Regions from separate parts of the Pantoea sp. USHLN298 genome, predicted to be linked through region 3. Evidence: predicted binding sites of a transcription regulator. Region 3 holds the regulator's gene; each other region holds the start of a gene.

Region 1 (8,130 bases), on a different contig from region 3:
GAGCAAGCATCAACATCTGCAGGTGGTGCCCGCGCGTTATCCGGCCCGCACCCTTGGCGCGATCGTCGCCCTGTTTATTCTGGCTGGCGTCATTCAGTCGGTCGCGTTTAATCCGCGCTGGGAATGGGGCGTATTTGCCCGCTGGTTCTTCGACCCGGTGATCCTGCATGGGCTGGGGCAGACGCTGCTGCTGACGCTGCTCGGCACGGTATTCAGCCTGATTTTTGGCGGCCTGCTGGCGCTGGCCCGCCTCTCATCGTCATGGCTGCTGAGCAGTCTGGCCTGGGGATATATCTGGCTGTTCCGCTCGCTGCCGCTGATCGTCGTGCTGATCATCCTGTACAACTTCTCTTATCTCTACGACACCCTGTCGATCGGGGTCCCCTTTACCACGCTGTCGTGGGGAGCGTTTCAGACCATCAATGTGCTGGGACAGTTTCCGGCGGCGGTGATTGGCTTAACGCTGGTGCAGGCGGCTTACAGCGCGGAGATCATTCGCGGCGGGATTCTGGGTGTGGATCATGGCCAGGTTGAGGCCGCCTCCGCGCTGGGGCTGTCGGCAACCCGTCGCACCTTCCGCATCATTCTGCCGCAGGCGTTACGCGCCATCATTCCCACCGCCTTTAACGAAATCATCAGCCTGGCGAAGGGCACGGCGATGGTTTACGTGCTGGCAATGCCGGAGCTGTTTTACACCATCCAGATGATCTACAACCGCAACCAGGAAGTGATCCCGCTGCTGATGGTCGGTGCCGCCTGGTATCTGATTATTACCACCGTACTGTCGGTGATTCAGCACAGCGTTGAACGCTGGCTGGCCCGCAGCGTGACCCGTGAACCGCAGCCGTCGCGCTGGCGGCAGTGGCGCAACCGCGTTACGCCGCTTAATCCAACCGAGGAGATCAGCCATGTCCGAAGCCATTGATTACCGCACATCACACACCACCGGTGCCATCAGCATTACCGGCGTCAGTAAAAGTTTTGGCAAACATAAAGCGCTGGATGGGGTTTCTCTGTCGCTGGCGCCGGGATCGGTGACGGTGATCCTCGGCCCTTCCGGCTCCGGCAAATCAACGCTGTTGCGCACCATCAACCATCTGGAGCGGGTAGATGAAGGGTTTATCCAGATCGATGGCGATTACATAGGCTATCAGCAACGCGGCGATAAGCTCTATGAACTGAAAGAGCAGGCGATCCTACGTCAGCGCATCAACGTCGGCTATGTGTTTCAGAATTTCAATCTGTTCCCGCACCTCAGCGTGCTGGACAACCTGATTGAGGCACCGATTGCCCATCGCCAGCTCACCAAAGCGGCAGCGATACAGCGCGCCGGTGAATTGCTGGATATTGTTGGCCTGCGGCATAAAGCTGACGCCTGGCCGCGCCATCTGTCGGGCGGTCAGCAGCAGCGTATCGCCATCGCCCGCGCCCTGATGCTCAATCCCCGGGTGATGCTGTTTGACGAACCGACCTCGGCGCTCGATCCGGAACTGGTCGGCGAGGTGCTCGACGTGATTAAGAAGCTGGCGCGTTCCGGCACCACGCTGGTGATCGTCACTCACGAGATCGGCTTTGCCCGCGAAGTGGCGGATAACGTGGTGTTTATGGTCGATGGTCGGATCGTTGAGCAGGGCAGCACCACGCAGGTGCTGAACAATCCGCGTCATGAGCGAACCCGACGCTTCCTGGCGCGCGTACTGTGAGGGTGACGATGAAGCTGAATCCTCTGTCACTGCTGGTGCTGGCGCTGCTGGCGCCGCTGGGGGTTTCCGCCGCTGAACAGCGTGATACCCGGCAAAATGAGACGCCGATTCATGCGCCCGCCAATCCGGCGGCGATCGCTAAAATTCCGGCCAGCTTTGCTTTTATTGAGCCGGGAACCCTGACGGTGGCGACTTCCGCCACCAACTCACCACCGCTGTCGCTGCTGGGGTCGGATAATGTCTCACGCATTGGCAGCGATCCCGACATTGCCCGGCTGCTGGCCGACAGTCTGGGATTAAAGCTGAAGCTGGTGCCCGCTTCGTGGGAAGACTGGCCGCTCGGCATTAGCGCGGGCCGTTACGATGTGGCGATGTTCAATATCGCGGTGACCGAAGAGCGTAAAAAGAAGTTTGATTTCGCCACCTATCGCGCCGATAACCACGCCTTTTCGGTGAAAAGTGACAGCAAAATCACCACGATCAACGCGCCCGCTGACATCGCCGGTAAGCGCATCATCGTGGCCTCCGGCACCAATCAGGAGCGTATCCTGCTGAGCTGGGATGAGCAAAACCAGGCGAAAGGGCTGCCTGCGGTGACGCCGATCTATCTGACCGATGACGCCTCAGCCACGCTTTCTCTGCTGTCGGGACGGGCCGATGCGATGTTCGGTCCGCACTCGATGGCAGCCTGGAAAGTGGCGTCACGCGGCCAGACAAAGCTGGTCGGCAGCGGGCCGTTTCGCGCCTGGGTGGCGGTCACCACCAAAAAGGGCAATGGGCTGGCTCCGGCCCTGCAGGCCGCCATCGATGGTGCCATTCGCGGCGGGCAGTATCAGCAGGTGCTGACGCGCTGGGGTGAACAGGATGAAGCCATTGCCCACTCCACGGTCAATCCTCCTGGCATTCAGTACTGATGCGTCTCAGGCGCTTCGGCGCCGTTTATTCAGCGTTACCTTCCACGCCACAGAACCGTTGTCACGGCGATCGACCCCGGAATTGCGCTACACTCTCCAGCGTTAGTGATCTATCCTGCCCGCCTGTCGATTCAGCGCGCGGCGGAGCAATTAACCTGGAAGCCCCATGAAAATCAGATTCCTTTCTGCCAATGAGCAAAAGCTGGCGGAGGTGCGCAAAATCCTCGAACCTGTCGGGGTCGAAGTGTTGCCCATCTCCCGTCGCATCGAAGAGATCCAGACTGAAAATGAACTCGATCTGGTGCGCGATAAACTGACCAAAGCCTTTTCACTGATTGGGCGACCGCTCTTCGTCGAGCATACCGGACTCTATCTCGACGGCCTCAATGGCCTGCCTGCCGGGCTGACCCGCATTTTCTGGAACCGGCTGGATGCAGAACGCTTTACTGCCCTGGTTCAGGGACTCGACAGCCAGGCCGTGACGGCAAAAACCGTACTCGGCTACTGTGATGGCCGCAAGATGTACCAGTTTTCAGGTGAACTGCGCGGCACCATCGCCGCCGAGCCTGCCGGTACCCGCGGCTTTCAGTGGGACTGCGTCTTTATCCCGGAAGGCTACGATCAGACCTTCGCCGAAATGGGCGAGCTCAAGAATGAGATCTCCATGCGGCGCATCGCGCTCGATCGCTTCGCCACCTTTTTGAAAACGGCCCGGAGTGTTGCATGAAACCAGAACTTAAACGTGCCTATGACTCCGGTAAGCTGATTCTGTTTGCCGGTGCGGGCATCTCACGCAACCTTGGCCTGCCGGAGTGGCATGAGCTGATTGCCCATCTCGCCAATGAGCTGGGCTACGATCCTAAAATCTTCAATACCTACGGTACCCACCTGTCGCTGGCGGAATATTACAAACAGAAGAAAGGGTCACTCGGCCCGCTGCGCAGCTGGATGGATCGCGAATGGCACCGCCCGGATATTGATGTCCGGACGTCAGAAATTCACACCATGATTACCCAGGGCAACTTCTCGCGTATCTACACCACCAATTACGATCGCTGGCTGGAAGCGGCGCACGATGCGCATGGCGTTCCCTACTACAAAGTGGCCAATGCCGCCGACCTGGTGTCGCTGACCGAAGATAAGCGCCACATCATCAAGCTGCACGGTGATTTCGATGACGATACCTCTATCGTGCTCGATGAAAGCAGCTACTTTGAACGGCTCTATTTTGATTCACCGCTCGACATCAAACTGACCCATGACGTGATGGGCAATTCGGTGCTGTTTGTTGGCTACAGCATCAGCGATTTTAATATTCGTCTGCTGTTCTACCGCCTGACGAAAATGTGGGGCCGTACCGGGCTGGCCACCGCGCGTCCCAAGTCCTATCTGTTTACCAACCGCAATAATCCGGTGGCAAAAGAGGTACTGGGGCAGTGGGGCATCGAGATGATCGTCTCGGAAGAGGATGACCCGCGCAAAGCGCTGGCCGATTTTCTTGAGGAACTTCAGGTGTAACCGGCGACGCGGTTTCACCCGAAAACCTGCGCCCGGTTAAGGTTATGCGGCGTACAACCGATAAACTCTATTCTCTGCTGGAAAAGCATCAACGTCGTGATATACTGTATGTATACACAGTATCTGAGGGCAAAAACATGGCTGTCGAAACAAAATTTGTAGTAGTCAGAAAGGGTGAAGAGAAGATGACGTTTGCCAACAAGAAAGAGGCCGATGCCTACGACAAAATGCTCGATATGGCCGAAGCCTTCACCGACTGGCTGTTACAGCATCAACCCGCACTGGATGAGACGCAGGCAGAAACGCTGGGCTTGCTGATCGCTGAGCAGAAAGATGCCGTGCAGCATATTCTCCGCACCAGCAAACTGCCTGAGCCTGTGGCCGCTACTGCCGGTCAGCCTGAAACGGTGTCGGAGCGTTCTGATGACGCCGCCGAAGCAGAAACCGCCAGCAGCAAGAAAGTGCGCGCGGTGAAAGCAGCCTGATCCTCATCACGCCGGAAGCCATTTCCGGCGTGGTTATTTTACTGGCTGAGCGCGCGCATCATTCTCTCAGTCTGTTTTCACCTGATAGCGCGTGCTGCGCCCGCCACCTTCCAGCCGGTAAAGACAGCCTTTCTCCAGCAAATCCGCTAAATGACGCGTTGCCGTCGCCTTACTCACTTTTGCCACCTTCTGATACTGACTGGCACTGATCCCCTGTTCAAAACCCTGCTCGCCGCCATCCAGCAGCCGGTTCAGTACTTTTATCTGCTCTTTGCTCAGAGAGCGTTCCCGATGCTGTAGCCAGAAGCGCGCCCTGATCTGGGTGCGGGCGATGCTGTTCATCGCCTGTTGCAGGCTCTCATCCAGCATATCGAGGAACCACATCAGCCAGTCGGTGATATCCAGTCCACCTTTCTGCGTCCGCTCCAGAATGCGGTAGTAGTCCGCCCGATGCGCCAGAATGGCAGGTGACATGGCATAGAGCCGGATGCTTTGACTGTCCGCCTGTGCCAGCGCCAGATCGGTTAAGGCACGCGTAATGCGGCCATTACCGTCATCAAACGGGTGCAGGGTAACAAACCAGAGATGGCAGATGGCGGCGCGCAGCAGCGGGTCCAGCATGACGTCCTGCTCGCTGCGGTTAAACCAGTCAATAAACTGCGTCAGCTGTGGCTCCAGTCCACTGCGCGGCGGCGCTTCAAAATGCACCGTTGGGCGATCGATCCGTCCGGAGATCACCTGCATTGGCTCACTGCCGCGTAGCGTACCGACGCTCAGACGCTGCACCGACCACTCATCGGCAGGAAACAGCCAGCGATGCCATTGGCATAGACGCTCCAGCGTGAGCGGCTGGCTGCGGTTGTTGATCGCATCCAGCATCATCGCCGCCAGTCCCTCCGATCGATCCGAAACCGGATAAGGCTGTTGTTCGGTCACGCCTAAGCGGCGCGCCAGAGATGAACGTACCGACTGTACGTTTACCCGTTCTTCTTCAATGGCGGATGAGGAGAGGATATTGCTGAGCAGAGTGTCGAGCGTTTGCTGTTCATCACTGACCTGCAGGCTGGCCCGGCCCAGCAGTACGCCTCGCTGCTGTTGCAGCTGCCGCAGGCGAGGCAGCAGCACAGCCTCCTGCCAGTAGAACTGTGGCCAGTCGGCCTGTTGCCAGATCCATTCTGTGGTCATATTCGGCTCATTTGCGGGTGAACGAGCCGAATAGCATCTTTTAATCGGCTCACATAATGAGTCAATAGTAGCAAATTTTTGGCTCAGAAGACAATCGATGCGGGAGTCAGGCAGAAAAGAAAACAGGACCCGAAGGTCCTGTCTGTTTAGCGGGAGAACTGCAAAAAGGTGTCTGAATAGTAATGCACGATCCAGGCAACATACGCTAACCAGATAATCATTCCGCCTGCTAATCCAAGTTTACCGGCCATTGATTTCTCTCCACGATGATAAGGGACGACAACGTCTGTTTACATAAACTGACAGTAGTTGCGTCGGCCGATATTGCTGCAGATCAAAAAAAACGGATTCATTGCTGAAGTCAGAACCCTTTGAGGATCAACTTCGCCGGCTTTACCTCATCTGACGTTCCCCAAGCCGCCGTTAAAGTTCAAAAAAACGGCGCCGATAGATGATCTCAGGAGCACGTAAACCACAAGGAGGTCGCAAAAAGGTAAATTCCAGGGGAACCAATATGGCCAGTCAGTTAAACGATAAAAAGAAGATGAGTACCCGGGCGCAGATGCTTATTACCGGCGGCCTGACCATTATGCTGGGATTTAGCGTGACGATCGGTGTTCTGAGCTGGCAGTCCGGTAAAGAGCAGAAGGCGCTGGCGGAAAAATATCTGCAGCAAATCGCGCAAAGCCGCGGCTTACAGGTGCAACAGGAGCTGAGTCATGCGCGCGATGTGGCCAGCCATCTGGGACAAAGCCTGATCGCCTTACCGCAGGCAGGCATTACGGATCGTAAAGTGGTCGATAAGATCATGGAATATTCACTGCGCGCCAATCCTGATTATCTGTCGATGTCAGTCATCTTCGAACCAAACGCCTTCGACGGTCGCGATGCCGAATTTGTTAACCAGCCGGGACAGGCCCCGCAGGGTCGCTATGCCTGGTTTGTGGATCGCGATCAGGCCGGTCATTACGCCATGCATCCGCTGCTCTCCATCCTGACTCCGGGCCAGGGTGACTACTACCAGATACCGCAGCAGTCGAAAAAAGATACCCTGATCGAGCCTTACAGCTACGCCTATAACGGCGTACCCACCTTGTTAACCTCGGTGGCGGCGGCGATCATCGATAAGGGCACCTTAAAAGCCATTGTGACCTCCGACATTTCACTGGCTTCGCTGCAACAGAAAGTTAATCAGATCAAACCCTGGCAGGGCAGCGGCTATGCACTGCTGCTTTCGAATGGCGGAAAGGTCGTCTCTTCGCCAGTGAAAGAGGAGGCGGGCAAGCCGTGGAAAGGGGAAAGCGATCACTTCAGTTCACGGGTGATGCAGCATTTTGATGCGGTGCTGGGCGAAGAGGCGTTAGTGACCTGGCAACCGGTGGTGATTGGCGACAGCGATAAACCCTGGTATCTCGGGGTGGTGGCGCCGGTGAGTCAGGTGATGGCCGCCGCTAACCGGCAGCTCAGCTGGGCCATTGGCCTGATGGTGGTCAGCATTCTGCTGGTCGGCGCGGTGCTGGGCATGTTGTTCAGCCGTAAAGTGCTACGCCCGATTGGTGGCGAGCCGGCCGAAGCGGCCAAAATTGCGCTGGCCGTGGCGGAGGGCAAGCTCGACAATGCGATTGCGGTCAAAGCCGACGACCGCAGCAGTCTGTTCTTCGCCTTGCAGACGATGCAAAGCCAGCTGCGGGGTATTGTCGGCCAGATTAAAGATGCCAGTGAATCGGTGCGTCAGGGCGCGGGCGAAATTGCCAGCGGCAACCTTAACCTGGCATCCCGTACCGAACAGCAGGCAGCCGCTCTGGAACAGACCGCAGCCAGTATGGAGCAGATCAGCGCCACCATCCGCCTCAACGCCGATAATGCCCAGCAGGCAACCAGCCTGACAGAAAATGCCACTCATATCGCCAGTCGCGGTGCCACGCTGGTGGGCCAGGTGGTGCAGACGATGGCGCAGATCGATGACAGTTCTAAGAAGATCGGCGACATCACCACCATGATCAACAGCATCGCCTTCCAGACCAACATTCTGGCGCTCAATGCCGCGGTAGAAGCCGCGCGCGCGGGTGAGCAGGGACGCGGCTTTGCGGTGGTGGCATCTGAAGTCCGTAACCTGGCGCAGCGCAGCGCCAGTGCGGTGAAAGAGATCGCCGCGCTGATTGAAGAGTCAAGCGTGCGGGTCGAAAGCGGGGTAAGGCTGGTGAATGATGCCGGTAAGACCATGCAGGAGATGACACAGGCGGTCAATTCAGTGCAGGGCATTATTGGGGAGATCGTTTCCGCTTCTGATGAGCAGGCGCGCGGCATTACCCAGGTGACGATTGC
Region 2 (8,130 bases), on a different contig from region 3:
TAATCTTTACTATCCGCACCGCGTAAAAGCCCCGTCCCGAGCCTGGCATCCGGAAACGCCGTTCCATCCCGCCTGGTATTACGAGCACTTTGAGTTGCCGGGCCGGCGGATGAACTCTTCGCGCGGCTGGGAAATTCAGCCGGAAATCATCTGGGATATGGCGCAGCGAATGCGCGATGAGTACGGCAACATTCCGTGGTTTGTCGCCGAGAGCGGCATGGGCGTCGAAAACGAAGCGCAGTTCAAAAACGCAGAGGGGGAAATTCAGGACGACTACCGCATCCACTTTATCAGCGAGCATCTGCATCAGGCGATCCGCGCGCAACAGGCGGGCATCAACTGTCAGGGCTATATGCTGTGGGCCTTCACCGACAATGTCTCGCCGATGAACGCCTTCAAAAACCGCTATGGCCTGATTGAAATCGACCTGGAGAACCAGCGTCAGCGCCGGATGAAAAAGTCCGCCCACTGGTTCCGGGCACTGCGCGATAACCAGCAATTTACCCTGTGGCTTGATGATGAGCCTAAGTAACCAAATAACCCGAGGAAGCGAGAATGAAACGTATTGTTCTGGCCTGTGCCGCAGGCATGTCGACATCAATGGTGGTGACAAGAATGGAAAAAGAGGCCGCCGCGCGCGGATTATCTTTTCAGATCTACGCCATCCCCGAACAGAATCTGCGTGAGGAGCTGCAAAATTACGGCAGCGAAGTGGTGGCGGTGCTGCTGGGGCCGCAGGTGCGCTTTAAACTGGAAGAGAATAAAAAACTGACCGACAGCTATCAGCTGCCGATTGCGGTGATTGATACCGTCGCTTACGGCACCCTGAATGGCGCAAAGGTACTCGATCAGGCGCTGGCTTTGATACACTGAGGCACAGTTTGCGAGCCATCTTCTCCGGCTCGCGGGCATTGTCGCGCAGGGAACGGCGGCAATGCCGTTAGCGCATTGATTGCAAAGGGTGAAAGCGTGGACAAAGCCGAAGCGCCGCAAGAAAAAAAGCAGTATCAGGAAATTGGTCAGCATCTGCGCCAGCAAATCAGCGATGGACATTATCCGGTGGGATCGCGCCTGCCGCCTGAACGTCAGCTGGCTGAAACCTGGGGCGTCAGCCGGACCATCGTGCGCGAGGCGTTATTGATGCTGGAGCTGGAAGGCACGGTGGATATTCGCCAGAGTTCCGGCGTCTACGTGATGCGTATTCCGTCCGCCAGCGACGATGAAGAAGAGGCTTTTTTCCGCAGCGATGTCGGCCCGTTTGAAATGCTGCAGGCGCGTCAGCTGCTGGAGAGCAATATCGCCGCCTTTGCCGCTAAAATGGCGACCAAGGCGGACATCGAAAACCTGCGCCGCACGCTGGAGCAGGAGCAGCGTGCCATCGCCGCCAATGACAGCAGTCAGGATAACGACAAGTTATTTCATCTGTTGCTGGCGGGAGCCAGTCAGAATCAGATGCTGCTCGACACCGTGACCAGCATCTGGCGACATCACGACAGCAGCCCGCTGTGGCAGCAGCTGCGTCCCCAGTTTGAAACCCGCGCCTACCGCCTGAAGTGGCTGGGCGATCACCAGACCATTCTGGCCGCTCTGCGCCGTCGCGATGTGATGGGCGCATGGCAGGCCACCTGGCAGCACCTTGAGAATGTTAAAAATACGCTGCTGGAGCTCTCCGATGCGGATGCGCCTGACTTCGACGGTTATCTGTTTGATTCAGTACCGATCTTTCAGGGAAAGCTGATGTAGTGGAGAGTCATTAATGAAGATAGTGCCGCTTAGCGCCGTGCCTCAGTTTGCCGATCAGATTACCGAATGGCAGTGGCGGGCTTTCGGCGATCCTGACAGCCGTGACTTCTTCGCCAGCATTGTCGCCAGCAGCCTGAGCGGAAGCGATTTTCCGGTGACGTTTGTCGCCGTGGAGGCGGGCAATGCGATAGGTACGGTGGGCTTCTGGCGCTGTGATCTGATCAGCCGTCAGGATCTCTTCCCGTGGCTGGCGGCGCTCTATGTGGATAGGTCCGCGCGCGGCAAAGGCGTGAGTGAAGCGCTGCAGCAGCGGGTGATTCAGCACGCTCAGGCGCAGGGATATTCGCGGTTGTGGTTGTGGTCAACCTTCAGCGGCTATTACGAACGTTTTGGCTGGCAGCCTCAGGGCGAGGCGCTGGAATATCCCGACAAGCCTGTGATGCTCTATTCCCGCCCTCTGTAAAGGGTGCCAGCCGCGCTATTGGCGACCGGCACGGGCTGATTCAGGGAGCCGGATAGGTATAACGACGGTGGATCGCCTCTATGCCTTCCAGGATCTCAGCATTTAATGTCAGATTGAAGCTGTCGATGTTGGTCTGCAACTGCTCCAGCGTGGTCGCGCCGAGCAGGGTGCTGGCGACAAACGGCTGCTGACGCACGTAAGCCAGTGCCATCTGTGACGGATCAATCTGGTGCTGGCGGGCTAACGCCACATACTCGGCAATCGCCTGTTGCGACTGCTCGCCGCTGTAGCGGGTAAAGCGACTGAACAGCGTGTTGCGGGCACCGGCAGGCTGCGCGCCATTCAGGTACTTACCGCTCAGGGTGCCAAACGCCAGGCTGGAGTAAGCCAGCAGCTCAACCCCTTCATGCTGACTGATCTCGGCCAGACCCACTTCAAAGCTGCGGTTCAGCAGGCTGTAGGGATTCTGAATGCTGATGATGCGCGGCAGTTCATGCTTTTCCGCCAGTTGCAGATAGCGCATCACGCCCCATGCGGTTTCATTCGACACCCCGATATAGCGAATCTTACCGGCGCGCACCTGTTCGGTCAGCGCTTCCAGCGTCTCCAGCAGCGTCACCTGGGCGGTGGTTTCACTGTACTGATAGCCCAGCTTGCCAAAATAGTTGGTCTGACGTTGCGGCCAGTGCAGCTGATAGAGATCGATATAGTCGGTATTCAGGCGTTTCAGGCTGGCATCCAGCGCTTCGCGGATGTTCTTGCGGTCCAGTGCCATGTTAGGGCGAATCGACGCATCGTTACCGCGCGATGGGCCCGACACCTTGCTGGCCAGAATGATTTTGTCACGGCTGCCGCGCTGTTTCAGCCAGCTGCCAATGTACTGTTCGGTCAGACCCTGGGTTTCCGGGCGCGGTGGCACCGGATACATTTCGGCAGTATCAATAAAGTTAATGCCGGAACGAATAGCCAAATCCAGCTGAGCATGGGCGTCGGCTTCACTGTTCTGTTCGCCAAACGTCATGGTGCCCAACCCCAGCTGACTCACTTCCAGCGTGCTATGGGGAATACGATGATAGTGCATTGCCAGCTTCCTTTTCTTTATGGAATGGAATGTTGTCTCCTCAGGGACTATAGCGCGAGCAATGGCGGGGAAGGAAGGGGGAAAAGTCGGGGAAAACGCCTGCCAGCGGGGAAGATGCGGCAGGCGAGTCAATTTCGCACTTAGCGTTCAATGATGGTCGAGACCTCATCGCCGTTAATCTGTACTGCGTGACCCGACTGATCGGTGTACTGCACCAGCCCGGTTTCTTTATCAATGGTCGGCTTACCTTCGGTCATAATCATCCGGCCATCTTTAGTTGCCATCACATAATCTGAACTGCATCCGCTTAACATCGCTGCGGTTAGCACCACAATTGCTACACCTGCCCATCCTTTCATTACGCCTCATCTCCACACATCATCGACTGCAAAAAGTGTAGTAATAAATTGTTTTGCCGGCCGGGTTAATCGTAGGAATCTGAAAATTTGCGGGCGAGCACGCTCGCCCTTGACATTTCTATGCGGTTTTCTTCTTACCGCGCATCAGGTTAAGGCACTCAACCGCCATTGAGAAGAACATGGCAAAATAAATGTAACCTTTTGGTACATGAACCGCGAAACTCTCCAGAATCAGGGTGAAACCGACCAGAATCAGGAAAGCTAACGCCAGCATTTTCACCGACGGATGGCGCTCAACAAACTCACCAATGCTGCGGGCAGCGAACATCATCATCAGCACTGCGATCACTACCGCCGCCATCATGATAAACAGATGATCGGAGAGGCCGATGGCGGTAATCACCGAGTCGAGGCTGAAAATAATATCCAGCAGCATGATCTGTACGATCGCGCCGAGGAACGAATGGACGTTGGATTTCTGTTCCGCTTCGTTACCTTCGATGGTTTCGTGGATCTCCATGCTCGATTTCCACAGCAGGAACAGACCACCGAACAGCAGAATCAGATCGCGGGCAGAGAAGGCGTGGTCCATCAGCGTAAACAGCGGATTGGTCAGTCTGGCCACCCAGGCGATAGAGGCCAGCAGTCCCAGACGCATTAACATCGCGCCCAGTAAACCGATGCGGCGTGCGCTGGCTTGCTGGCGCTTAGGCAGTTTAGCGACCACTAACGACAGGAAAATAATGTTATCAATACCCAGCACCACCTCAAGGATGGTCAGGGTTCCCAGTGCCAGCCAGGCGTTGGGATCGGCAATCCACTCAAACATACCTACATTCAATCCTAAACGAAAATTAAACGGGGATTATACGCACTGAATTTGCTTCTCTCCCACAAAATTGCGCCACCTCAGGTGAGAATGTCATTGCTACAGCAGAAAGTGGCGCGCCAGCAGCGGTCCGGTAAAACTCTTCTTCAGGTAAAAGCCGCGCGGTAAGGTTAGGATCGGTTGACCCTGATCGCCAATCCCTTCGGTCAGCGCTTTACTGTTGGCGGCTTTGGGACGGATCTGCAGCCAGGCGCCGTGGCGGGCGGTGATCTGATCTACCTGACCCAGCACAATCATATCCATCAACTCTTCCCAGTCCTGACGCAGCATCTCATCTTCTTCTGCGCTCGGGCTCCATAACAGCGGTGCCCCGACCCGACGCTGCCGCAGCGGAATATCACGCTGGCCTTCGACCGGGATCCACAACACCCGCGCCAGTTTGTGACGTACGTGGCTGGTCAGCCAGGTAACGCCACTGTTACCGGTAAGCGGGGCAACGCAGACAAAGGTGGTTTCCAGCGGTTTCCCTGTGGCATCAATCGGAATGGTTTTTAGCTCAATACCGAGATGGGCGAAGTCCTGCTCGGCTTTGCTGCCGGCACTCGCCCCGAGCAGCAGTTCCAGCAGCATACCGACCCAGCCTTTATCGCGTTTCAGGTCGGGAGGCATCGTCAGACCGGCCCGATCGGCCAGCGTTTCCAGCGTTAATCCGGCTAACGCCTGCGCCCGGGCCAGCAGGATAGCTTCATCTTCAGGCGGTGCTGGCAGGTGGCTCATGGTGATTACTCATGTTGCTTAAAATTTGTACAGGATGTTGCGCAGTGGGGTTAACTGAACAATTCACTGCGCTGAGTGAGGATAATAACATGATAGATCGTGCTTTTTTCAGCGGATCTCGCGGGCAATGAAAGGGGTGCTTGCAGGTTATCCCAACTTACTCGCAACAATGAACAGGATCTCATACCCGGTTATCCACAGAAAAGTGGGATAACCCGCCAGCCTGTGCGGTACTGGTTCCATTTACAGCCTTGACTTTGCCGTTTTTGACGCTAATTTCACCGCTCTGACCTAAGGCTGAGCGATCTGTTGTGGATAACCTGCTAAGCGCTTAAAATTCATCCAACTGTAAAGAGTGGACAGTTTTGTCGGGGGTTAATCGCCGTGATAATTTGTTTATTCTTCAATTTTATCTATTATAATCAAACTTATATGGAATAATGGATTTTTCATCTGCCTGAAACGTTCAGCAAGGTTATTCAGTTAACTCCCGCGTTCTGCACAAAGCTATCCACAGAAAAGGTGAATAAGATCGATTTTTCTGACGGGGATTGTTCATAACTAGCGGCTTCTCTGTGAGTTATCCCGGAGTTTTACGCTTAACACCCCGTGAATCCAGTGGTTTACCGCCTGTAAGGAGTGTGAAACAATCAGCCTATTCAAATTTAGCTTTGAGGTAGTCCGGTGATCGATGATGATGGCTACCGCCCGAATGTTGGTATCGTAATTTGTAACAGGCAGGGACAAGTGTTATGGGCCAGGCGCTTTGGACAGCACTCCTGGCAATTTCCTCAGGGAGGCATCAATCCCGGTGAAACCGCTGAACAGGCGATGTATCGCGAACTGTTCGAAGAAGTGGGGTTACACCGTAAAGATGTTCGAATACTTGCATCTACCCGTAACTGGTTGCGCTACAAGTTGCCAAAACGTTTGGTGCGTTGGGACACAAAGCCGGTATGTATCGGCCAGAAACAAAAGTGGTTTCTTCTGCAGTTAATGTCTAATGACGCGGATATCAATGTGCAGCACAGCAGCACGCCTGAGTTTGACGGCTGGCGCTGGGTGAGCTTCTGGTATCCGGTGCGTCAGGTTGTCTCCTTCAAACGCGACGTCTACCGTCGGGTGATGAAGGAATTCGCTGGCGTGGTGATGTCTATGCAGGAGAGTGCGGGGCAGCGAAACAATCCTGCCCATCGACGTAAGAGAGGATAGGCCACGCCCTTTATGCTCACTCAGTTGCGCGAAATTGTAGAAAAAGTGGCGAGTGCGCCGCGTCTGAATGAAGCACTCGACATTCTGGTCAATGAGATCTGTCTGGCGATGGAAACGGAAGTCTGTTCCGTTTACCTCGCCGATCACGATCGTCGCTGCTATTACCTGATGGCGACGCGCGGCCTGAAAAAGCCGCGTGGCCGCACCGTGACGCTGGCGTTCGACGAAGGCATCGTCGGTTTAGTCGGTCGTCTGGCCGAGCCGATCAACCTCGCCGACGCGCAAAGTCATCCCAGTTTTAAATATATCCCCGCGGTGAAAGAGGAGCGCTATCGCTCCTTCCTCGGCGTGCCAATCATCAGCCGTCGCCAGCTACTGGGCGTGCTGGTGGTACAGCAGCGTGAACATCGTCAGTTTGATGAGAGCGAAGAGTCGTTTCTGGTCACGCTGGCCACGCAGATGGCGGCGCTGCTGTCGCAATCCCAGATGGGGCAGCTGTTTGGTCAGTTCCGTCAGACCCGGATACGCGCCATCGCCGCCGCGCCAGGCGTGGCGGTAGCACCGGGCTGGGTCGATGAGACGCAGCCGCTGCTCGATCAGGTCTCCGCGGCCTCAACGCTGGATGTTCAGCGTGAGCGTGAACGCCTGTCGCTCGCCATGAGCGAAGCCGCCAGCGAATTTCGCCGTTTCAGCAAGCGTTTCAGTGCCAGCGTGCAAAAAGAGAGCGCGGCGATCTTTGACCTCTATTCCCACCTGTTAACCGATGCCCGCCTGAAGAAAGATCTGTTCGATGAGATCGAACGCGGATCGGTGGCGGAGTGGGCGGTTAAACAGGTGATCGAGAAGTTTGCCGAACAGTTCGCCAGCCTGACCGACAGCTATCTGCGGGAACGCGCGGGTGATCTGCGCGTGCTGGGTCAGCGTCTGTTATTCCATCTCGATGATTCGCTGGTCGGCACCAACGCCTGGCCGGAGCGGTTTGTGCTGGTGGCGGATGAACTGACTGCCACCTCGCTGGCGGAGCTGCCGCACGAGCGGCTGGCTGGCGTGGTGGTGCGCGACGGTGCCGCTAACTCCCATGCGGCGATCCTGACGCGTGCCATGGGTATCCCGACGGTCATGGGTGCCGATATCCTGCCGCATCAGCTGAATAAACGGCTGCTGATCGTCGATGGTTACCGTGGCGAGCTGTTAATCGATCCCGAACCGGTGCTGGTGCAGGAGTATCAGCGGCTGATCAGCGAAGAGAACGCGCTGAGCAAAACGGCCGAAGGGGTCGTCGATCAACCCGGTGAGCTGAAAAGCGGCGAGCGAGTGCAGGTGATGCTGAACGCCGGATTAAGTCCGGAGCATGAACAGGCGCTCGGCAGCTGGGTTGACGGCATCGGCCTCTATCGCACCGAAATCCCCTTTATGCTGCAGAACGGCTTCCCGTCAGAAGAGGAACAGGTGGCACAGTATCAGGGCATGTTGCAGCTGTTTCACAACAAGCCGGTCACGCTGCGCACCCTTGATGTTGGCGCGGATAAACAGCTGCCCTACATGCCGATCAGTGAAGAGAATCCCTGCCTGGGCTGGCGCGGTATCCGCCTGACGCTCGACCAGCCGGAAATTTTCCTGGTCCAGGTGCGTGCCATGCTGCGGGCGAATGCGGCCTCCGGCAACC
Region 3 (8,130 bases):
CAGGCCCTGTTACCGGACGATAAACGCTTCTGGCTGCGCGAAGTGCTGCTGTTCGGCGACGGCGTACCCTGGCTGGCTGGCCGCACGCTGGTGCCGGAAAGTACCCTGAATGGCCCGGAAGCGATGCTGCAGCAGCTGGGTACGCGCCCGCTGGGCCGTTATCTGTTCTCCTCATCAACCCTGACCCGTGATTTTATCGAACCGGGCAAAGTTGATGCGCTGTGGGGACGTCGCTCGCGTCTGCGGCTCTCCGGCAAACCGCTGCTGCTGACGGAACTGTTTTTACCGGCTTCGCCGCTTTATCGCGACCTGGCCTGAGGAATCCTGTGGTGGAAAAGAGCTTACATATCAATAAATGGCAGGCCTACAGCCGCCTGATGCGCATTGATAAACCGATCGGCACCTTACTGCTGTTGTGGCCCACCCTGTGGGCATTATGGCTGGCTGATATGGCGATCCCGCCGCTGCCGGTGCTGCTGGTGTTTGTTGCCGGTGTTTTCGTGATGCGTGCAGCGGGCTGCGTCATTAATGACTTTGCCGACCGTAAGGTGGATGGACACGTTGAGCGAACGAAACATCGGCCTTTAGCCAGTGGCGCGGTCACCAGTCGGGAAGCCAGACTGCTGTTCGTGGTACTGGCGCTGGTGGCATTTGCGCTGGTGCTGACCATGAACCTGATGACGATATTGCTCTCGGTGGTCGGTCTGGCGCTCGCCTGGGTTTATCCGTTCATGAAGCGCTATACCCATCTGCCGCAGGTGGTGCTGGGTGCCGCGTTTGGCTGGGCGATCCCGATGGCCTGGGCTGCGGTTAGTGAGTCCTTACCGCTGGTCTGCTGGCTGGTGTTCTTCGCCAACATCTGCTGGACCGTGGCTTATGACACTCTCTATGCGATGGTGGACCGTGACGATGATGTGAAGATTGGCGTCAAGTCGACCGCGATTCTGTTTGGTCGTTTCGACAAGTTAATCATCGGTCTGCTGCAGCTGGCGACGCTGCTGCTAATGGCGTGGGTCGGTATGCTGCTGCAACTCAACGCGGCCTTTTACTGGACGCTGATACTGGCTGCTGCTCTGTTCGTTTATCAACAGAAGCTGATCGTCCGGCGTGAGCGCCCCGCCTGTTTTAAGGCTTTCCTGAACAACAATTATGTCGGGCTGGTACTGTTCCTCGGCGTACTGATGAATACGCCGCCGTTCAGCCAGCTGTTCTGATAGGGGATTCAGGCACCAAAAAGGCGATCCGGGAGGCCGCCAAACCCGATGCAGGATGAATCCGACAGCAATGGATAAGCTCAACGCGCAGGGAATACGGGCAGAAGAGGAAAGCGTCCCGCGCCAGGGAGGCCGCGGCCCGAGCAGTCAGGGATGACGCTTTTGCGTCTTTCCGATCTGACCGTGTTCCCTGAGCAGGCACCGTCTCAACGCGAATCTGACCAGACCTGACCTATAAAAAAGGCGACCTCATGAGGTCGCCTTTTTACTGTACGCTTGTTGTGTCAGTCGTGTGCCACGGCGCTTTCAATGGTCATGCGCACATCGCTGGTGACCAGGTCCGCCAGTATATGCCAGGTCGCCAGCGTCTGCACCACATCGGCATCGCCGCTGTCGCTGATATACCCTTCATCACGCAGCGTCAGCACCAGCGAGGTAAAGACCGCTTTGTCGAAGAACTCCGGCGCGTTGATACCGTGCAGCACCGACAGACGTTGTGCCAGTGTGCGGCTCTCTTTTTCCAGCGTCCCGCGGTTAATCGCCGGCTTCGCACTGAGAATCGAGAAGGTGATGGCATAACGCTGGAGCGTTTCACGCACCCCGGCAGCCAGCAGTTGTAGCGTACGGTAACGGGCCGCCGTAAAGCGCAGCTGGCCATCATCCAGCGTAATCAGGCCCTGACGCGCCAGTTCCTGACTGAGTTCCGTCAGCAGCTGCGGCAGCTCATCGGTCTGCCAGCGCAGGAACAGTTCGCTCTTCAGCATCGGGTAGATCAGGCTCACCTGGCGCAGCAACTCAGCTTCGCTCAGTGTCTGGTGTTGTTGCACAATGGCGGCGATCAGCGACGGCATCACCAGCATGTGGTGAATGTTGTTGCGATAGTAGGTCATCAGCACGGCCTGCTCACGCGGCAGAATGATGATGTCGCCAATGCTGTCTTTCTCGCTTTCAAACTTATTCATGCCCATCGCGTGGTCCAGCAGCGCCTCAGCGGAGAGGTCAGGGACGGTGGCATTGGCAGAGTAAGGCACATTACGCAGCAGCTGGGTATAACACTCAAGCTGCTCAATCAGCTGTTCGCGGGTAAGTGAGCGCTGACGTGAGGCGAGCAGCGCGGTCACGCACAGGTTCATGGCGTTGGCCGCGCCCGCTTCATTGATGCGCACCATCAGGCTCGCTGCGATGTCATTGACGGTCGGGGTTAACCAGCTGGGACGCTGCGGCTCAATCGGATCGATGGCGTCACGCCACTCCGGCACCCGCTTGTTAAGGTAGTTAACCAGCGGCAGCGGTTCGCCAAAGTTAACGTAGCCCTGGCCGAGGTTACGCAGCTTACGCAAGCCGTGCACCATCTGCATGAAGCCTTCTTTCTCTTTCGCCGCGCCGCGTAGCTCTTTAGCGTAAGTCCCGACTTCCATCACGTGCTCATAACCGATGTAAATCGGCACCAGGGTAATCGGGCGATTACCGCCGCGCAGCATCGCCTGCAGGGTCATCGCTAAGGTCCCGGTTTTCGGATCGAGCAGACGACCAGTGCGGGAACGACCGCCTTCAACAAAGTATTCCACCGAATAGCCGCGGGTGAACAACTCGCCGAGATACTCACGGAACACCGTGGCATACAGCTTGTTGCCTTTAAAGGTACGACGAATAAAGAACGCGCCCAGACGACGGAAGATCGGTCCGGCTGGCCAGAAGTTGAGGTTGATACCGGCGGCAATGTGCGGCGGCACCAGTCCCTGATGATAGAGCACGTAAGAGAGCAGCAGGTAATCCATGTGGCTGCGATGGCACGGCACATAGACGATTTCATGTCCATCCTGCGCCAGCTGACGCACTTTTTCGCCGCCGTTAACGTTGATGCCCTGATAGAGACGGCTCCAGAGCCAGCCCATCACGCGATCCGTCACGCGGATCGCTTCATAAGAGAAGTTCGCCGCAATCTCTTCCATCATCTCAACCGCATTCTGCTGCGCTTTTTCATGGGAGATTTTTTTGCTGCGGGCTTCATCTTCGACGGCTTTTTCAATCGCTTTAGACTGCAACAGGCGATTAAACAGATCCTGACGTGCCGGTAAACGCGGGCCAACCGCCGCCAGACGCTGACGGGCAAAGTGAATGCGCGCCACCCGGGCCAGTTTCTGGGCGATCGATTTGTCGGTGCCGTGCTCGGTCGCCATGCGGCGCAGCGAAACGGTCGGCGAGAAACGGACAAAACTGTCGCGTCCGTGCCAGATCACCGCAAAGAACTTTTGCACGCCGTTCAGTACCCGCAGGTGCGGTGCATCTTCGCCCTGAACCTCACGGCCTGGCGCACGACCAAACATCACCGTCACCGGCAGCATCTGGATATCCAGTTTGGGGTTATTGCGATGCAGGTCGAGATAATCGTGAAAAATCTTCACCGATTCGACGCTGGGCACAAAATAGGGGAAGACGCGCGGGCCATCGTGGATAAAAACGTGGCGCGGCAGCAGTGAACCATCAATCTCCAGCGGAGAGAGCGGGTCGGGCAGATGATGCCGCAGGCACTGCGCGCGTAAAGTCAGTAAGTCGGCCTTCGAATCGTAAGGCAGAACGTACATAATGGGCCGGGTCGGGTCCAGACCATGTTCAGAAACGGGATCGGCCGGAATGGCCTTACTCTTTACCAAAAACGACAGTGGTAAATTCAGTAATTTGTAATAAAGTTTACGCCAACCTGACATAGACAACATGAAGCCTCTTGTTAGCAAAGCGCCGCAAGCATACCAGAAAGCGCAGCGAAGATCTGTGGTGGTGCCAATTGCACGCAGCCCAGACATTGACGTCAATCCGATGAAAGGGTTCCACCAATATGGCAAATAATGCCACCGGTCTTGTAAGAATTGTGAAAGCCGCAGGTTACTCATGGCAGGGCCTGCGTGCCGCCTGGCAGCATGAAGCGGCTTTTCGGCAGGAAGCGCTGGCCGCGCTGGTCGCCATTATTGTGGCCTGCTGGCTGGATGTCGATATCGTCTCGCGCATCCTGATGATTGGCGCTGTGGTGCTGGTAGTCATCGTTGAAATCCTCAATAGCGCCATCGAGGCGGTTGTGGATCGTATCGGTCAGGAGCGCCATCCGTTAGCCGGTCGGGCAAAAGATATGGGCTCGGCAGCGGTGCTGATCAGTATCTTACTGGCACTGTTTGTCTGGATCGCGCTGCTCTGGACACATTTGCGATAACCCTTCCACAACGCGCCATCTGGCGCGTTTTTGCCTGAGAATCGGTTTCCATTTCGCCAATACCTGTATATACTCACAGCGACTGTATAAACAACCAGGGGGCGGGATGAAAGCATTAACCAGCAGGCAGCAGCAGGTCTATGACCTGATTCGCGACCATATTACTCAAACGGGCATGCCGCCTACGCGTGCAGAAATTGCCGCGCAGCTGGGTTTCCGCTCGCCGAATGCGGCAGAAGAGCATCTTAAAGCGCTGGCACGTAAAGGGGTGATTGAGATTGTCTCTGGCGCCTCGCGCGGTATCCGTCTGTTAATGGAAGAAGAGGCCTCTGAAGGTCTGCCGTTAATTGGCCGGGTCGCTGCCGGTGAGCCGATCATGGCGCAGGAACATATCGAAACTCATTACAAAGTCGATCCGGGCCTGTTCAAACCCTCTGCCGACTTCCTGCTGCGCGTCAGCGGAATGTCGATGAAAGATATCGGGATTATGGATGGCGACCTGCTCGCGGTGCATAAAACCCAGGACGTCCGTAACGGCCAGGTTGTCGTGGCCCGCATTGATGATGAAGTGACGGTGAAACGCTGGAAAAAGCAGGGCGCTATCGTGCATCTCCTGCCGGAAAACAGCGATTTTGATCCGATCGTCGTCGATACGCGCGCGCAGTCACTGACCGTTGAAGGTCTGGCGGTGGGTGTGGTTCGCAACGGCGAGTGGCTCTGAGCCTGATATAACCGCGCATTCGTAGCGTCTGATGCTATTCTGTCGGCCCTAATTTTGTCGCTGCAGCTCCCCTCTCTGCAGCGCTGAGCACGGAACTGCGAATGCGTTTTTTAACGGCTACCGACAAAAAACTCTGGCGGCTCGCGCTGCCGATGATCCTTTCTAACATCACCGTACCCTTACTGGGCGTGGTCGATACCGCTGTCATTGGTCATCTCGACAGCCCGGTCTATCTTGGCGGGGTGGCGGTCGGGACGACAGTCACCAGTTTCCTCTTCATGCTGTTGCTGTTCCTGCGAATGAGTACCACTGGCCTGACGGCGCAGGCATTCGGCGCGGGCGATAAAACGGCACTGGCACGCGCGCTGACCCAGCCTTTAATCATTGCGCTGCTGGCTGGCGTGCTGTTCATCTGTCTGCGTACCCCCATCACCCGCCTGGCGACCTCTCTGATTGGCGGCGATCCCAAGGTTCTGCAACAGGCGACGCTGTTTATTCAGATCCGCTGGCTGAGTGCGCCTGCCACGCTGGCAAACCTGGTGATCCTTGGCTGGCTGCTCGGTGTGCAGTATGCGCGGGCACCGGTCATCCTGCTGGTGGTCGGTAATCTGGTCAATATTGTGCTGGATCTGTGGCTGGTGATGGGGCTGCACTGGGGCGTGGCGGGAGCGGCAACCGCGACCGCACTGGCAGAGTACATCACGCTGGCCGTCGGTGCGGTAATGGTCTGGCGTGTGTTGAAACTGCGCGGCATCACTACGGCAATACTGAAGCAGAGCTGGCGCGGTGATATTCAGCGCCTGCTGCGGCTTAATCGCGACATCATGCTGCGTTCGTTACTGCTGCAGCTCTGTTTTGCCTCACTGACCGTACTGGGCGCGCGCATCGGTCCGCAGGTGGTGGCAGTCAATGCGGTGCTGTTGATGTTTATCACCTTTACCGCCTACGCGCTTGACGGTTTCGCCTATGCGGTGGAAGCCTTTGCCGGCGAAGCACACGGCGCAAAAGATGGCAGCAAATTGCTGCGCGTCTGGCATGCCGCCTGCCGCCAGGCGGTGGTAGTGGCAATCGGTTTTTCGCTGCTCTATGCACTCTGCGGCCCGCACATCGTGGCGCTGCTGACCTCCCTTGAACCGCTGCAACAGGCCGCCGATCGCTATCTGATATGGCAGGTTATTCTGCCGCTGATTGGCGTCTGGTGTTATCTGCTGGATGGCATGTTTATTGGCGCGACCCGTGGCCGGGAGATGCGTAACAGCATGATGGTGGCGGCACTCGGCTACTTCCTGACGCTGCTCAGCGTCCCGATACTGGGCAACCACGGATTGTGGCTGGCGGTAACGGTTTTCCTGGCGCTGCGCGGCGTGTCGCTGTGGCTAATCTGGCGTAAACACTGGCAGCAGAACAGCTGGTTCGACGCCTGATAGCGGGCGGCTTTAGCCGGTGCGCTACAGATTATTCTGTATTATTCCAGCAACCCTAAAATCTTCTACTACAATTAACCGTAAGCAGCGCAGTAAACCAGCGCTTTATATCGTCATTTTGTTTTCTTTCAAGATAAATGATGCAACCAAAGGATGACATAGAGGTCTGCCATGAATAAAGATCAAGCGAGCGGCAACTGGAAGCAGTTTAAAGGCAACGTGAAAGAGAAATGGGGCAAGCTGACCGACGATGACATGCAGGTTATTGAAGGCAAGCGCGATCAGCTGGTCGGAAAAATTCAGGAACGTTATGGCTATGCAAAAGAAGATGCAGAGCGCGAAGTAACGGACTGGGAAGGTCAGAACAAAGATTACCGTTGGTAATCACGCAGATTTACGGATAAAGCTCCTACCCGCCGGTACGGCTCATACTGGCAACCGCACAAGGATGTGCACATTACCCGCGTTTTCCCCGCTTTTTACCCTCGCTCTGATGATCGTGTTCGCAACTTTCATGGTGCGTGCAGGCTTCCACTGCAACACAACTCTCACATAATCCATGTGCTTCAATCACGCTGTGACGCAGGGCAAATTGTGCCTCGCCAGCCAGTGTCGCGATGATCTTTTCGACGCCCTGTGCCTGTTTCTCAGTTACAGCGGCACAGCGGTCACATACCAGCATCACCGACGTGTGGGCCGGCGCCTCGAAATGGTGACACATAACATAGCTATTATTGGACTCTACCCGGTGGATAAAGCCCTGTTCCAGCAGAAAATCGAGCGCCCGATAAACGGTGGGCGGCTTGGCCTGCGGTTCGCTGACCCGGAGTTGATCCAGCAGGTCATAGGCACTAATTGAACCTGGCTGCTCAGCCATTAATCGCAACACTTCTGCCCGTTGCGACGTCAGACGCACACCGCGCTGCAGGCACAGTTTTTCCGCCTGGGTCATTATTTGCTGTGACGTCATGTTTGACATGAAAGTTCTCCGCTGGATAAGTGATGTTATTTTATCACACAAAATTTAGCCGCGCAGAGGTTGGTTGCCGGGCGGAGCAGCACGCCTTTTTGCGCGTAAAAACAGCAGCAAAGAGGAGTAGGGCATCGCGATGGCGCGTTATCGGGGATAAATCAGATCCACATGATGACGGCCCGCAACGCGCCGTTTAGCGCTTTTGCTTTGCATCTCACGGAGTTAAGAAGTAATGTTCAGAAAGACTTAATAAATGTCTGGTATTATTTTAATTTTTACCCTGTATTTTGAATAAAAATTATGACTTTCTGATTGGAAAACCTCCAATCCTTCGAATTAAGGCACTGTTTCCTTTGAATTCACAGCAATAACGCGTTAGCCAACGTTCACAATAGGGTTAACAAACTATTCAGTCGTTGAATGTTTCAACGACAATTTCTCAGGTGATGGCAGGCAAATGGTGAAAAAATCCGCTCAACGCTCAGCGCTGGTGTACACCGCTGTATTGAATGCGCTTTTCCTTTCTTCTTCCGCCATGGCGGCGGGAACCTGGTATGATGCACGTAATGACGCCATGGGCGGTACCGGCGTCG

Evidence for each region. The regulator LexA, encoded in region 3, represses DNA repair genes until DNA is damaged. The targets are predictions, from matches to a motif close to TNCTGTATGTACATACAGNA.
Region 1: WFK59_RS14765 (YebG family protein) is a predicted target of LexA. The motif match lies at 4,238-4,257, and genes of this name have one in related genera.
Region 2: mutH (DNA mismatch repair endonuclease MutH) is a predicted target of LexA. The motif match lies at 5,484-5,503, and genes of this name have one in related genera.

Annotation. Positions count from the first base shown of each region.
Region 1 covers NZ_JBBCRO010000005.1:267,855-275,984, forward strand. The annotation lists gene WFK59_RS14740 (amino acid ABC transporter permease) at 1-925, shown strand, start outside; gene WFK59_RS14745 (amino acid ABC transporter ATP-binding protein) at 909-1,703, shown strand; gene WFK59_RS14750 (ABC transporter substrate-binding protein) at 1,712-2,617, shown strand; gene WFK59_RS14755 (non-canonical purine NTP pyrophosphatase) at 2,784-3,344, shown strand; gene WFK59_RS14760 (SIR2 family protein) at 3,341-4,135, shown strand; gene WFK59_RS14765 (YebG family protein) at 4,273-4,620, shown strand; gene WFK59_RS14770 (Fic family protein) at 4,687-5,805, opposite strand; gene WFK59_RS14775 (methyl-accepting chemotaxis protein) at 6,320-8,130, shown strand, end outside.
Region 2 covers NZ_JBBCRO010000006.1:93,873-102,002, reverse strand. The annotation lists gene WFK59_RS16185 (glycoside hydrolase family 1 protein) at 1-532, shown strand, start outside; gene WFK59_RS16180 (PTS sugar transporter subunit IIB) at 556-873, shown strand; gene WFK59_RS16175 (FCD domain-containing protein) at 970-1,743, shown strand; gene WFK59_RS16170 (GNAT family N-acetyltransferase) at 1,757-2,206, shown strand; gene WFK59_RS16165 (NADP(H)-dependent aldo-keto reductase) at 2,247-3,287, opposite strand; gene WFK59_RS16160 (YgdI/YgdR family lipoprotein) at 3,428-3,646, opposite strand; gene WFK59_RS16155 (TerC family protein) at 3,765-4,475, opposite strand; gene mutH (DNA mismatch repair endonuclease MutH) at 4,575-5,252, opposite strand; gene rppH (RNA pyrophosphohydrolase) at 5,937-6,464, shown strand; gene ptsP (phosphoenolpyruvate--protein phosphotransferase) at 6,477-8,130, shown strand, end outside.
Region 3 covers NZ_JBBCRO010000004.1:537,766-545,895, reverse strand. The annotation lists gene ubiC (chorismate lyase) at 1-318, shown strand, start outside; gene ubiA (4-hydroxybenzoate octaprenyltransferase) at 330-1,214, shown strand; gene plsB (glycerol-3-phosphate 1-O-acyltransferase PlsB) at 1,499-3,922, opposite strand; gene WFK59_RS13435 (diacylglycerol kinase) at 4,051-4,419, shown strand; gene lexA (transcriptional repressor LexA) at 4,526-5,140, shown strand; gene dinF (MATE family efflux transporter DinF) at 5,242-6,564, shown strand; gene WFK59_RS13420 (CsbD family protein) at 6,736-6,948, shown strand; gene zur (zinc uptake transcriptional repressor Zur) at 7,022-7,543, opposite strand; gene WFK59_RS13410 (conjugal transfer protein TraF) at 7,995-8,130, shown strand, end outside.